One region of the Kitasatospora sp. NPDC101447 genome, then DNA from elsewhere that is predicted to be linked to it. Evidence: riboswitches for the same ligand, from Rfam matches in the RefSeq annotation. Region 1 holds a riboswitch; each other region holds the start of a gene.

Region 1 (3,535 bases):
CTCGGAGGCGGCGACGTCCAGGGCCAGCGCGACGTCACGGCCGGGCACGTAGCCGGCCTTCTGGATGGCCTCGGTGATCAGGTCCAGGGCCTCGCGGTTGCTGTCCAGGTTCGGCGCGAAGCCGCCCTCGTCGCCCAGGCCGGTGGACAGCCCGCGCTCCTTCAGCACGCCCTTGAGGGTGTGGTAGACCTCGACGCCCCAGCGGACGGCCTCGGAGAAGGACTCCGCGCCGATCGGGGCGATCATGAACTCCTGGATGTCGACGTTGGAGTCCGCGTGCGAGCCGCCGTTGAGGATGTTCATCATCGGGACCGGCAGGACGTGCGCGTTCGGGCCGCCCAGGTAGCGGAACAGCGGCAGGTCGCTGGCCTCGGAGGCGGCGTGCGCGACAGCCAGCGAGACGCCCAGGATGGCGTTGGCGCCGAGCGAGGACTTGTCCGGGGTGGCGTCCAGGTCCAGCATGGCCTGGTCGATCAGGCGCTGCTCGGTGGCGTCGTAGCCGACCAGCTCCGGGCCGATCTGCTCGATGACGGCGAGGACGGCCTTCTCCACGCCCTTGCCGAAGTAGCGGTTCTTGTCGCCGTCGCGCAGCTCCAGGGCCTCGAAGGCACCGGTCGAGGCACCCGACGGGACAGCGGCACGACCCGTGCTGCCGTCGTCGAGGCCGACCTCGACCTCGACCGTGGGGTTGCCGCGGGAGTCGAGGATCTCACGGGCTACGACGACATCGATGGACGGCACGAGGCATCTCCTTGCGGAAGCAGGGTCCCACTGACGGTGGCGCTGTCGGCGGGACGATTGCGGAGTCGTTACGGACCAGAGCCTAACCGCCCGGGCTCTCCAGGCCACGTCGGCCTCGGTCCCGTCTCAGCGTGTGGCCCCGCTACCCACCGGTAGTTCACCTGCTTGTCCCAGCTTGTCCCACCGGAGCGGGCGAATGCGGACGAAGGGGGCCGGCCGGACCGACCCCCCGTCACGCGTGTCGCCGGTGCCGCCAGGGACACGTCGGCTCAGCCGAGGTGCAGCACCTGGCCGGGCAGGATCAGGTCCGGGTCGCCGCCGACGGTGGAGCGGTTCTGCTCGTACAGCGCGTGCCAGCCGCCGGACACGCCCTGGGTGGCGGCGATGGTCGACAGCGTGTCACCGGCGTGGACGGTGTAGTCGTGGCCGGTCTGCGCGGCCGGGGCCGGCTGCGCGGGGCGCGGGGCCGCGTGCTTGGGGACGTACTGCTGCGCCGACTGGTCGACGGGCTTCTCGGCCTGCACGGGGGCGGCGTGCTTCGGGGCCTGCTTCTGGACGGGCTTCGCGGCCGGCTTCTCGGCGGGCTTCTGGACCGGCTTCTCGGCCGGCTTCTGGGCCTGCCGCTTGGGCGTCTGCTGCTGCGGGGCCGACTGCGGCTTGGAGTCCGAGGAGGTGTCGACGGACGCCGGGGCACCGCCCTTGGTCAGGCCGGCCTTGACGGAGCAGACCGGCCAGGCGCCGGGGCCCTGCGAGGCGAGCACCTTCTCGGCGATCGAGATCTGCTGCGCCTTGCTGGCCTGGTTGGCCTGCGCCGCGTACGAGGTGCCGCCGTACGCCTTCCAGGTGCTGGAGGTGAACTGCAGGCCGCCGTAGTAGCCGTTGCCGGTGTTGATGCTCCAGTTGCCGCCGCTCTCGCACTGGGCGACGGCGTCCCAGGTGGAGACCGGGGCGGCGGAGGCGCCGGTCGCGGTGAGGAGCGGCATCGCGAGTCCGACGCCGGCCACACCGGCGACGGCGATGGCCTTCTCGGTCTGGGTGCGACGACGGTGACGGCCGGTTCCAACGAACAGCATGAAGAGGTCCCTCTCCGCACGCCTGCGAGGTGAGCTGTCGGGTTCGGACCGGGAGGTGGCCCGGCCGCCGTACGCGGAAACGATTCCGCTCGGGCGGCTTCACCCCAAGCCGTGGGGACGGCAACAAACCTGGTTCCCCCGCCCCTGCCCAGGGTTCTGGTCGGTTTCCCGTGACGCGGCGGGCAGGATTCGGCGTTCCGCGCACGAGGTCCGCAGCTGCGAACTCCAGGGAGAGTAGACAGATCTTCAGACCGATCACAAGCTCATATCCCGGACATCACACAGAAATTACGGCACGTGTCCGATCGCCTACCAACGGCGCCACTATGTCGGCATTGATGGGTTTTCACACCCCGCCGGGAGCCCGCCGGGCGACGTTCCATCAGCACGCCGCCCGGCGTTCCGCCACCTCGCGTCAGTTCGCCGGGGGCGCGGAAGGAGCGTGCGGCGGCGTATGCGGGGAGCGGCTCTCCGGAGTGAATTCGACCGGGAGTTCCCGCAGGCCACGCATGATCAGACCGCCCCGCCAGCGCAGATTCTCCGGGCTTTCCGCGAGCTGCAGATCGGGCAGCCGGGAAAGCAGCGTGGCCAGTGCGGCACGCCCCTCCAAACGGGCCAGCGGAGCACCGATGCAGTAGTGGATGCCGTGCCCGAACCCCAGGTGCGGATTGTCCGTCCGGGCCAGGTCCAGGGTGTTCTCGTCCGCGAACCGGGCCGGATCGCGGTCCGCGGCGGCCAGCACCACCAGCACCGGATCGCCGACCGGGATGTCCACCCCGCCGATGGTCACCGGACGCGTCGCGAACCGCCAGGTCGCCAGCTCCACCGGCCCGTCGTAGCGCAGGAGTTCCTCGATGCCCGTCTCCAGCAGCGCGCTCTCCCCGCGCGCCACCGACTCCTGCAGCAGCCGGCGCTGGCCCGGGTTGCGCAGCAGCGCGTACGTCCCGTTGCCGATCAGGTTCACGGTCGTCTCGAAACCCGCGAAGAGGAGGATGAAGGCCATCGCCGCGGCCTCGTTCTCGGTCAGGTGCTCACCGTGGTCGCTCGCGCGGATCAGGCCCGAGATCAGGTCGTCCCCGAGGTCCGCCCGCTTGCGGTGGATCAGCTCCAGCAGGTACGCCCGCATCCGCTTCACCGCCCGCCCCACGCCGCCGCGTTGGCCGCCGCCGTGCCGGATCATCATCCCGGCCCAGTCGCGGAAGTCGTCCTGGTCCTCGGCTGGCACGCCCAGCATGTCGCAGATCGCGTAGATGGGGAGCGGGAAGGCGAACTCGTGGATCAGGTCCGCCGAGCCGCGCTGCGCGAAGCCGTCGATCAGCCGGTCGGTGAGCTGCTGCACCCGCGGCTCGAACTCGGCCACCCGGCGCGGGGTGAACGCCTTCGACACCAGGCGGCGCAGCCGGGTGTGGTCCGGCGGGTCGATGTTCAGCAGGTGCGTCATCAGGTCCGCCTGCCGCTCCCCCGGAATGCCCACCCGGCCGGTGCGGTGCGCCTGCTCGCTGTGGTGCGCCGGGTTCTTCGACAGCCGGGCGTCCGCGAGCGCCTGCCGGGCGTCCGCGTACCTGGTCACCAGCCAGGCCTCGACACCGCTCGGCAGCTTGGTGCGGTGCACCGGGGCGTGCTCGCGCAGCCAGGCGTAGGCGGGGTACGGATCGGCGGCGAACTCCCAGGTGAACAGCTGCGGAGCGGCGGCGTCGGGCTGCGGCGCGGTGGCCTCGGGC
Region 2 (3,535 bases), on a different contig from region 1:
GTACGAGCGCCTCCACCTGTACGTCCAACCCGCGCCCGAGGAGGACCCGCTCGCGTACGGCGAGGCGGTCCGGCTGCTGATCGACCACCAGCGGGCGGCCCGGCGGCTCAACGCCAAGCGCCAGGAGCGGCTGCACGCCGAGGCCGAGTGGCAGGGCGAGGTCGCGGCCGGGCTGCTGCGCCGCGCCGACCTGGTGACCTGGCCCCGGCTGTACGCGCTGCTGCTGCACGCGCACGGGGTGGACGTCGCGGACGGGGCGGCGGTGCGGGACTGGCTGACCGGCTTCGCCGGGCTGGCGGAGGAGGAGCGGCTGGCCGCGTACGAGGCGCTGGTGCCCACCGGCTGGCTGGACGAGCCGGACGAGCAGGGCTGGGGACCGGGACGGGTGCTGTCGGTCGGCATGGCCACGGACGGCGCCCGGCGGCTGCTGGAGCAGGGCCTGATGCGGCGCAGCTACCGCAACCTGGCCGAGCTGACCGCGCTCGGGCGCCCGATGCCGGACGAACTGGCCGGGGACTTCGGGCACTTCGAGGACGCGGCGGTCGACGCGGCGCTCGACCTGTTCGGGGAGTGGACGGTGCCCGGGCTGCCGCGGCTGCTGGTGGCGGAGTTCCCGGAGCTGGCGCCGGAGCCGGGCCAGGAGGAGATCGACGCCTACCTGGCGCAGCTGCCCGCCGAGGAGTAGCCGCCGTGGCACCCGGAAGCCCCCGGCCGCGTGCGGCCGGGGGCTTCCGGGAGGCCGCTACGGGCCTCCGGGTGTCCGTTACGGGTTGAGGCCGTGCTGCTGGAGCCAGGGCTCCGGGTCGACCGGGGCGCCGCCGCCGGGGCGGACCTCCAGGTGCAGGTGCGGGCCGGTGACGTTGCCGGTCGCGCCGACCTTGCCGATCTGCTGGCCGGAGGTGACCTTGCCGGAGCCCGCGATGATCGAGGAGAGGTGGCAGTACCAGATCTCGGTGCCGTCGGGCAGGGTCTCGACGATCCGGTAGCCGTAGGAGCCGGACCAGCCGGCCGAGGTGATGGTGCCCTGGCCGAGCGCGTAGACCGGGGTGCCGGTGTCGGCGGCGAAGTCCAGGCCGGTGTGCAGGTTGGCCCAGTAGCGGGCGCTCTGGCCGTAGTGGGCGGAGAGCCGGTAGTCCTTCACCGGGAGGGTGAGGGCGGCGGCCCGCTTGGCCTCCGCCTCCTCGGCGGCGCGCTTGGCCTCGGCCTCCTTGGCGGCGGCCTTGGCCTCGGCCTCCTGCGCGGCCTGCACGCGGGCGGTCTCCTCGGCGGCGGTGCGCTGGCTGTCGGCCTGCTGCTGGATGCGGGCGGCGAGCGCGAGGCCGGGGTCGGCGGAGAGGGCGACCGGCGTCTCGTCCGGGGCCTCGACGGCGGGTGCGGCGGCCGGGGTGGCCGAGGCGAAGCCGGTGGCGCCCAGGGTGGCGGCGACGGCGGTGACGCCGAGCAGCGGGGAGGTGCCGCGGACCTGACGCGGCATCCGGTGCCGGTTGGTCTCGGCCTCCGGGCCGAGGGCCTCGGGGCCGTCCGCACCGGGGTGGTCGAGGAGCTGGGTACCGGCTGCGGGGCCGGCCGGGTGTGCCGGAGTGTGCGTCGACGCCACGGAGGCGCGCTCCTTTCCTTCCTTCGCGCCTACCGGGTTAGCTGACGGGTTCGGAGCAGGAAGGTCTCCTACGGCCGGGCCGGGGCCCCGCCGATTCACCCCAAGGAACGTGGTTCCCCGGCTCCCTGACCTGCCCGGAGGCCGGCCGGCGGGATTAGGCGACGGCGCACGGTGCCGTCTGGGTACGGCGTTGACAACCGCGCTGCGTTATCAAACGTTAATCCTAGGACGCTCTGATTCCAAGCCATCCGTCCGGGACGGCCGTGGAACGAGTGATAGGACGTCAACGAACGACCCTTCGACACGAGCACTTCATCTGAGTACTCCTACTCATGTGCGGCCCGGCCGGACGGCCGCATCCTGACGCCATGAGCGCACCGATGCAGAACCGCACGACGGCCGCCTACTACATCCAGGCCATCCTCTCCTTCGCCCTGTCGGGCACGGCCCTCGCCGTCGGGATCGCCTACCTGCCGGTCGGCGGGTGGACCCGGGCGTTCCTCGGGATCGGCCTCCTCTACACCGTCAGCTCCGCGTTCACCCTGGCGAAGGTGGTCCGGGACCGGCAGGAGACGAACGAGATCGTCAGCCGGGTCGACCAGGCCCGGCTGGAGAAGCTGCTCAGCGAGCACGACCCGTTCAAGGTCGAGGGGGTCTGAGGCGGGCCGCCCGACACCCCCCTCTCCCTCCGCCGCGGTCGAGCACTTGACGGCTAAGGCTATTAGCCTTAGCTTTATGGCTATCGGCAGCACCGCCGATGCCCGCAGCGGAGGACCGAGGAGGCCCACCATGAACGCCACCATCACCCCGGACACCCAGTACCTGACCCTCCCCGGCGGGCGGATCGCCTTCGACGACACCCGGCAGGGCGACGGCACCCCCGTCGTCCTGCTGCCCGGCATGCTCGACAGCCGCGCCGCGTACCGGCACCTCCGCCCGCTGCTCGTCGCCGCCGGCCACCGGGTCGTCACCATGGACCTGCGCGGCTTCGGCGAGTCGTCCATCGCCTGGGACGACTACGGCCCCGCCGCCATCGCCGACGACGTCCTCGCCCTGCTCGACCACCTCGGCATCGAGCGCGCCGTCCTCGCCGGGAACTCCTACACCGGCGCGACGGTCGTCAAGGTCGCCGGGGACGCGCCGGAGCGGGTCGCCGGGATCGTCCTGATCGACGCCTTCGTCGAGAACCCGCAGCCCGGCGCCCTGATGCGCGGCGTCCTCGGCCTGATGGGCGCGGCGCTCGTCCACTGGCCCGCCTTCTGGGGCTTCTACCTGCGCCGGATGGCCTTCCCCGGCGCCAAGCCCGCCGACTTCGACGCCTACGTGGACGGGCTGGTCGCCGCGCTGCGCACCCCGGGCCGCAAGACCGCCACCCGCGGGTACGTCACCGGGAACTCCTCGCCGGTCGGCTGGACGGCCGCCGTGCGGTGCCCGGCGCTGGTGGTCATGGGCAGCAAGGACCCCGACTTCCCGAAGCCGGAGCTCGTCGCCGACCGGCAGGTCGCGGCACTGGGCGCGCGGAAGGCGATGATCGAAGGGTCCGGGCACTACCCGATGGCCGACGACCCGCAGGCCACCGCGGACGCCCTGCTGCCCTTCCTCGCCGAACTCGCCTGACCGCCCGACCGCCGGTCCACCCGGCCCGCCACGGCCCGCCACGGCCCGCCACCGGCCCACCACCGGCCGGCCACCAGGCCGACCACGGCGGGACCACCGCCCGACCACCGCCGACTCCCGCACGAGAGAAGCCCGAAACCATGCCCCGCATAGGACTGACCCCCGACCAGGTCGTCGACCACGCCATCGCCCTCCTGGACGAACAGGGCACCGAAGCCCTCACCCTCGCCGCGGTCGCCGCCCGGGCCGGCGTCGCCACCCCCTCGCTGTACAAGCACGTCAGCGGTGGCCTCGCCGAACTGCGGCGGCTGATCGCCGTCC
Region 3 (3,535 bases), on a different contig from region 1:
GCCGGTCGAGGCGATGGCCACGGCGGCGGTGGACGCGCTGCTGGAGGAGGTCGGCGGGAACGCCGTCCAGCGCGGCGAGTTCATGTTCCAGCCGGAGCTGGTGATGCGCGGGTCCACCGGGGCCTGCGCGCGCTGAGCACCGGCCACAGGGCCGAGGGAAGGGCCCCGGAGGACAGTTGCTCTCCGGGGCCCTTCGGCGTGCCTGTGCTCGGTCCTGCTCGGCCCTGCTCGGCAGCGCTCGGCAGATCTCGGCAGATCTCGACTGCGCTCAGCCGTGCTCGGTGTCGGTGGTGCGGTCCTGGGCGAGGCGGTTGCCGTCGGCCGGGTCGCCGGTGCGGGCCTCGGTGCGGCGGCCGCGGGCCAGGTAGTCGCGCAGGACCAGTTCGACGGCGTCCTGCGGGTTCTTGGTACCGGAGAGCATCATCGCGTCGATCGCGAGGTTCGCGTCGAGCGTGACGGTGACCTGGGCCATGTGACTCCTCCTCGGGTGCAGAGCAGCAGCATGCCCGTTCGGGTCCGGTTCCACCACGGGGATACGCCGCGACCCCCGGGGAGGAGCGACCAGACTCTTCCCCGGGGGTGGCGGGTGATCAGTGTTCGGTTGGCGGCCGACGGCTACGGCCCGCGGTCTGCGGACGACGGACGACAGCTGACAGATGTTGAAATCTGTCAGCTGTCAGCTGTCAGCTGCCTGCCGTCAGCCGTCTCGCCGTGCTCAGACCCGGCCGGCGAAGTCCGGGGCCCAGTTGGCGACGGTCTGCTCGCGCACACCCGCGCTCGGGTTGGCGGCCTCGACGTACTTGCCGCCACCGACGTAGATCGCGACGTGGTAGACGCCCGAGTCCTTGCCGTTGTTGGACCAGAACAGCAGGTCGCCCGGCTGCAGGCTGTCCAGCGAGACGTGGGTGCTGGCGGCGGCCTGGTCGGCGGCGACGCGCGGGACGGAGATGCCAGCGGCGCGCAGGGCGGCCTGGGTCAGGCCGGAGCAGTCCCAGCCGCCGTTGCCGGTGCCGCCGTAGACGTACGCCTGGCCGACCTTGGACTCGGCGAAGGCGACCGCGGCGGCCATGCTGCCGCTGGCGGCCGGGGCCTGGGCCGGGGCCTGGGCGGCCGGGGTCTGGGTCTGGGCGACCGGCTTGGCGTTCACGGAACCGCCGTTCGCGGACTGACCGGACTTCTGCGAGCGGTTGAACCAGGTGAAGTCCGAGCCGGACTTGTCCGAGGAGGCGGACTGCTGGGTCTGGCCGTGGTCACCGAAGGTCAGGTGCTGGCCCGGGTAGATGGTGTTCGGGCCGTCGGTCAGGGTGCTGCGGTTGAGCTCGTACAGCCGCTCCCAGCCGCCCTGGACGTTGTGCTTGTCCGCGATCGAGGACAGCCAGTCGCCCTCGACCACGGTGTAGTCGTCGCTCTGGGCGGCCTGCTGGTGCTTCTGGGCCCAGGTGCCGGCGGCGGAGTCGGCGGTGTCCTGGGCGGGCGCGGCCGGCTTGGCGGGCTTGGCCGCCGGGACCGGGGTCTGGGCGGCGGGCTTGGCAGCCGGAGCAGCCGGGGCGGCCGGAGCAGCCGGAGCGGCAGCGGCCGAGGTGTCGACGGCGGCGGGGGTGCCGCCCTTGGTCAGGCCGGCCTTGACGGAGCAGACGGGCCAGGCGCCGGGGCCCTGCGAGGCGAGGACCTTCTCCGCGACGGCGATCTGCTGGTCCTTCGTGGCCAGGTCGGCGCGCGAGGCGTAGGCGGTGCCGCCGAAGGCGGACCAGGTGCTCTGGGTGAACTGGAGGCCGCCGTAGAAGCCGTTGCCGGTGTTGATGCTCCAGTTGCCGCTGCTCTCGCACTGGGCGACCTTGTCCCAGGTCGCGACGGAGGCGGCGGAGGCGGTGCCGGAGACGAGGCACGGGACGGTGAGGCCGACGCCCGCGACGCCGATGGCGGCGATCACGCGGCGGGTGCGGCTGGACAGACGGGTGCCGTTGGTGGGCAGCATGAAGACGCGGTCCTCTCCCACGCCTGCGAGGTGAGCTGTCGGATTCGGGCCGGAGTTGCCCGGCCGCGCGTGAGCGCGGCTTCACCCCTAGCCCTGAACCGTTCCTGGGAGCGGTCCGGGGCGACTTACCTGTGGGTCCCCCGCTCCTGCCGTGGTGCGTTTTCGCGCTGCCAGGACATCCGACGGCAGGACTCGGCGTCGCGGATGAACTGGGTCCGTGTGGTCACGAACGGGGAGCACGTTAAGCAGACTTAAGTTCAAACTGCAAATAGCTGTGACGGGCATCACGGATTAGTGGGAAGTGCCAAATTGGCGGCTAATCATGATCGTAAATGATCGTTTTTCGGCAATGCGATTGCGGATGCCCACAACTGTCTTTGTCTCAGGAATGGCATGACGGTGTGTCGAAGCGCGAAATGGCGCACCGGTCGAACCGGTGGGGCGGACGTGATTCGAGCGCCCCGGAGTGCGCTCGCCATTCCCCGGCAAACAGCAGCAGAACGGACATTCCATTCATTGTTCGCTTAACTCCGGTAACTCCCGTACGCCGCAAGAGCGGGAAAGCGGGCAAAGCGAAGGGCCCGGAACGCAAGTCGTTCCGGGCCCCGTGTGCGCGCCGACGGGCGCGCGGTGTCCGCTACTGTCCGGCAGGCCCCTCGGCGGCCGCGTGGGCGCCACGGGTGCCCTCCACGACCCCCTCGGCCTCGGCGGCGGCCGCCGCCTCCGCCTCGGCCCGCGCCAGCTCCTCCGCGGACGGTGCGGGCAGCGCGGCCAGGTAGGTCGAGGCGATCAGCTGGCCGACGGTCGGGTACGCGCCCAGCGGCGCCGCCGACGGGCAGCCGGTCTCCTCGGCGGCCGCGGCGAGCAGCTCGGAGTCGGCCTCCGGCCCGATCACCAGCGGGGCCAGCGCCGGGCGCTGGGAGCCGGTCTCCTTGAGGTGGTCGACGGCCGCGGCCACCGAGCCGGGCACGTCGAGCGCGGCGGCCACGACCGGCACGGCCAGGCGGGCGGCCAGCAGCACGCCGGTGATGCCGGCCGCGGCGGCGGCGTCCTCGCCGCCGACGGTGGTCAGGACCACGCCGTCCGCGGCGGTCGCGATGGCGAAGAGCCGGGCGCGGTCGGCGCGGGCCAGCCCGGCCTCGGAGAGTCGTACGTGGACGGCCTCGGCGAGCAGCGGGTGCGGGCCGAGCGCGTCGGTGACGGGCGCGCCGTACTCGGCGGCGAGCGCGTGGAGTTCGGGCAGGAAGCCGTGCGGACCGGGCACCAGCGGCACCAGGACGGGCATCGGCAGGCCGGCTTCGGCGGCCGTGGCCAGGAGTTCGGCGACGGTGCGGTCCTCGCCGCCCTCACCCTCGGCGGAGTCGCCGGGGAGGTAGCCGACTGCGGCCTGGACGCCGTTCTGCTCGCTGCGGACGATGGAGAGCAGCTCCTCGACGACCGAGCGGGACTCGGGCCCGGCGGCCGTGGGCACGGCGAGCACCAGGGCCGGCGCGCCGGTCGGAATCTCGGGGCGCTCGGGACGACGATGGCGCCCCCGCGCACGGGAGCCTGGAGTGCGGA
Region 4 (3,535 bases), on a different contig from region 1:
CGGGTGTGACCCCGGTGGGCCCGTTCTTCCCCGAGGACTGCGAGGTGTTCCAGGGCGGCCACCGGGTGCGCTGCGTCTTCGGCCCCGGGCTGAAGGAGGGGCGCAGCGCGACCGCCCTCGTCCCGGTCCGGCTGGATCCCGACCTGCCCGTGGGAACCCTGAGCGGCGGCTGGGTCGCGGTGCGCAGCGCGGACGACCAGGACGAGAGCAGCCACCGGCAGCCGTTCGACATCACGGTCGCCGAGCCGGCCGACGGCTCCTGAACCACGTCGACCCACCGGTCACCGGCCGCCGGCGAGCGGCTGCCGGCTTCCGGCGACCGGTGGGACGTCCTACCCGACTACCGGTAGACGCGGACGTAGTCGGCGGCCATGGTGATCGGAGCGGTCCCCTGCGGCGCGGGGTGGTACTGGCCCGCGCACACCGAGAGGTTGAGGATCAGGTACGCCGACCAGTTGGCGCCGACGCCCTTGCCGTCCGAGAAGACCTTCGCGCCGTTGACGTACCAGTCCACCGAGTTGGCGCCGTAGTAGGTGCCGATGGTCACCCACTGGTCCTTCGCGACGGCGCTCGCGTCGGTGTAGTACTTCGCGTTGCCGGGGTTGACGTGGTTGGTCAGCTCCAGCAGGTTCGGGTTGTCGGGGTGGTACTCGAAGGAGTCGACCTCGCCGTTGCCGTTCTTCCAGGTCCACAGGGCGGGCCAGGCGCCGGTGCCGGCGGGCAGCTTGACCCGGGTCTCGGCGTAGTCGCCGGTCTTGACCTGGAAGCCCTCGCCGGAGCCCTCGGTGGTCAGGAAGCCGGTGTTCCAGGACTGCTTGCCGTTCTCCAGGGCCGGGCCGCCGGAGGTGGCGGTGAAGGTGGCGACCCCGTTCGCGACGCTGACGTTGTTCTTGTTCAGCCAGTCCAGCTTGTTGTCGTCCGGGTTGTGGTTCCCGTACTTGTAGGCGGTGCTCTTGTCGCCGACCCAGCGCTGGCCCCAGGAGATGGCGCTGTTGAACTCGTCGGACCAGGTCAGCGACTTGCCGGCGACCGGGGAGGACGGCGCGGGGGTGGTCGGGCTCGCCGTGGCGCTCGGGGTCGGCGCGGGGGTGGTCGGGGTCGGCGCGGCGCTCGGGGTCTGCGTGGGGGTCGGCGCCGGGGTCGGGGTGGCCGTCGGGGCCGGGGTCGGGGTGGCCGTCGGGGCCGGGGCCGGGGTGGCGGTGGTCGAGACCACCAGCTGCTGCGAGGGCAGGTTGTGCCAGACGCCGCCGAGGTCCTGCCAGAAGCCGAACTCGGTGTACGTCCCGGCCGGCAGGGTGCGCGCGCCGCTGGTGAAGTTCACGCCGCTCGGGCAGATCTGCACGTTGGAGGCGTTGCCGGGGAAGTCGAGGTTGGTGCCGCGCGCGTCGCGGACGCCCACGCCCACAGTCTTGGCGGTGAAGCAGGCCGAGGAGTGCAGGCCGAGCGAGGCGGTGGCGGCCTTGCCCGCGACCATGGTGGCGGGGGCGAGCCGGTCCTGGGTGACGGTCGGAACGGTGGCCGCCTGGGCACCGGTGACGGACGGCACGCCGAGCAGGCCGGCGCCGCTGATGGCGAGCGCCCCGGTCGCGGCGAAGGCGGCGTTGCGGCCGCGGTGGGAGGGGCGGGCGTGACGCGGTGCACGGCGCCGGGCAGCAGGCTTGGGCATGAGGTGACCTCTGCGACGCCTGCGAGGTTAGCTGTCGGGTTCGGGCTGCAGTTGCCCGGCCGCCTGTGGAGCGGCTTCACCCCTAGCCTCGACCCGTACGCGCGAGCGCACGGGCCGGGCGCCGACCTTGGTTTCCCCGCTCCCGTCCGCTGTGGTGCTCGGTGACCCGCCGACGGGTGGACGGGACTCGGCGTCCCGGCGGCGGGGTCCGCCAGGGGCGGACGACCGTTGCAGGCTAGGCAGGCCGTACGTAAACGGACAACTCCGGCGGACGGGTTGTCGCGCAGCTCACAGTGGTGTCGATCAACGACGCTGTGTGGCGGCCGAGTTGATCAGTTCACGTGGCCTGGAACGATGCCCGGCGGGGTGGCTCTGCGGGTGTCCGGCCGGGCGTTCCGGTTGCGCGTTCCGGTTGCGCGTTCCGGCCGGGCGTTCAGCCGAGCCAGGCGTCCACCTGGCTCTCGGCCTCCGGCGCCCACCCGAGCTCCAGGTGGTCGAGGCCGCTCAGCAGCCGGGTGCCGCCGACCGTCGCGATGCCGGTGGTGTCCAGGGCGCTCGCCGTGAACACGATGCCGTCGCTGGGCCCGCGGTTCTCGTTGAGCACGCCCGGGATGTCCGCCGACCCGCCGGCCAGCAGGTAGGTGCGCACCGCGGCCGGGATCCCGGCCTGCTGGAGCGGGGCGATCAGGGAGCCCGCGTCGATCGCCGCCTGGATGCCCTGGCCGGAGGTGTAGAACCCCTGGCCGCCGTAGTAGGTGGTCCACCAGTCCTGGGCGCTGCCGTCCACTCCGTACCTGCCGTCCCAGCGGGCGAGCAGCTGGCGCTGGCCCGGGTAGCAGTCGTACCCGCCGGCCGGCAGCACGCCGAGGCAGGGTTGCGCGGTGTATGTGCCGTAGCAGGTCATGTACAGGTGCGGGGACGGTGCGTTGGCGGTGCCGCCGCAGGCCGGCCACGTCGCCAGGTCGAACGACCAGCCGTGGGCGTAGACGTAGTCGAGCCCGCCGTTCGGCCCGCCGAGGGTGACCAGACGGCGCACGTCGCCCGCGTACGCCCGCCCCCAGGACGGCCGCACCGAGGACACGTACGCCCTGGCGGCGACCTCGCCCTTGCTCCAGGCGACCACGTCGACCTGCGGGGCCCCGAGGCGGGCCCGGATCAGCGCGATCGCGTCGCCGACGGCCTGCGCCTGGAGCAGGTTGTCACCGTGCTTGTGGGCGAAGCCGATGGCGAAGACCCGGTGGCCGGTGCCGGCGAGGTACTGGGCGAGGCCGGTGGACGGGCAGGTCGCGGCGCCGCAGGTGCCGCTCTCCCCCGGGTTCGCCCAGGCGCGGTCGGCGTTGTCGTTGGCGCCGTGGACCAGCAGGACGGGCGCGGCCCGGCTGCCGGTGTCCCAGCCGGTGGCGGAGTAGAGCAGGAAGCGGCCGGAGGAGGGCTCACCGGTGCCGAAGTACGTCCGGCGGGCTCCGTCCTGGTCGCCGCGGCCGTCGGACGGGAACTGCTCGGTGCGGAAGCCGGGGGTGGTGTCGAGGTAGCGCTCGACCTTGGCCCAGCCGTTGCCGGGGGCGGGGAAGGCGGCTTCCAGGGTGAGGGCGGCGGTGGCGGTCCCCGCTCGGGCGGAGGCGGTCCCAGCTCGGGCGGAGGCGGTCCCAGCTCGGGCGGAGGCGGGGGCGGAGGTGCCGAGGAGGAGGGCGGCGAGGGCCAGTAGGACGGCGGTGAGCGTGGTGGGGGTACGTCTCACGCGGGCGTGTCTCGCGCCGGTACCGGCCGTGGGGGTGCGTCTCATGGCCGGACGGTAGGACCGGTGCGCGACGGGTGCCCATGTGCCGGTCGCACACCCGGTGAGCAGCGCTGTGGCGATCCGTACCGTGG

What was found. A riboswitch is a leader RNA that binds a small molecule or an ion and turns the genes downstream of it on or off. The one in region 1 is predicted to bind cyclic di-AMP.
Region 2: another riboswitch for cyclic di-AMP. It lies ahead of ACIRST_RS30210 (M23 family metallopeptidase); the one in region 1 lies ahead of ACIRST_RS39790 (transglycosylase family protein).
Region 3: another riboswitch for cyclic di-AMP. It lies ahead of ACIRST_RS35920 (transglycosylase family protein); the one in region 1 lies ahead of ACIRST_RS39790 (transglycosylase family protein).
Region 4: another riboswitch for cyclic di-AMP. It lies ahead of ACIRST_RS33275 (hypothetical protein); the one in region 1 lies ahead of ACIRST_RS39790 (transglycosylase family protein).

What each region holds. Positions count from the first base shown of each region.
Region 1 covers NZ_JBIWNL010000054.1:42,414-45,948, forward strand. Annotated here, with positions in the region: gene eno (phosphopyruvate hydratase) at 1-741, opposite strand, end outside; gene ACIRST_RS39790 (transglycosylase family protein) at 1,011-1,814, opposite strand; cyclic di-AMP (ydaO/yuaA leader) riboswitch at 1,820-1,986, opposite strand; gene ACIRST_RS39795 (cytochrome P450) at 2,230-3,535, opposite strand, start outside.
Region 2 covers NZ_JBIWNL010000027.1:88,093-91,627, reverse strand. Annotated here, with positions in the region: gene ACIRST_RS30215 (hypothetical protein) at 1-685, shown strand, start outside; gene ACIRST_RS30210 (M23 family metallopeptidase) at 764-1,597, opposite strand; cyclic di-AMP (ydaO/yuaA leader) riboswitch at 1,610-1,768, opposite strand; gene ACIRST_RS30205 (YiaA/YiaB family inner membrane protein) at 1,966-2,256, shown strand; gene ACIRST_RS30200 (alpha/beta fold hydrolase) at 2,387-3,214, shown strand; gene ACIRST_RS30195 (TetR-like C-terminal domain-containing protein) at 3,355-3,535, shown strand, end outside.
Region 3 covers NZ_JBIWNL010000041.1:14,691-18,225, reverse strand. Annotated here, with positions in the region: gene ACIRST_RS35930 (LacI family DNA-binding transcriptional regulator) at 1-136, shown strand, start outside; gene ACIRST_RS35925 (hypothetical protein) at 269-472, opposite strand; gene ACIRST_RS35920 (transglycosylase family protein) at 716-1,996, opposite strand; cyclic di-AMP (ydaO/yuaA leader) riboswitch at 1,983-2,142, opposite strand; gene ACIRST_RS35915 (hypothetical protein) at 2,613-3,535, opposite strand, start outside.
Region 4 covers NZ_JBIWNL010000034.1:59,603-63,137, forward strand. Annotated here, with positions in the region: gene ACIRST_RS33270 (hypothetical protein) at 1-263, shown strand, start outside; gene ACIRST_RS33275 (hypothetical protein) at 341-1,666, opposite strand; cyclic di-AMP (ydaO/yuaA leader) riboswitch at 1,668-1,833, opposite strand; gene ACIRST_RS33280 (esterase/lipase family protein) at 2,100-3,404, opposite strand.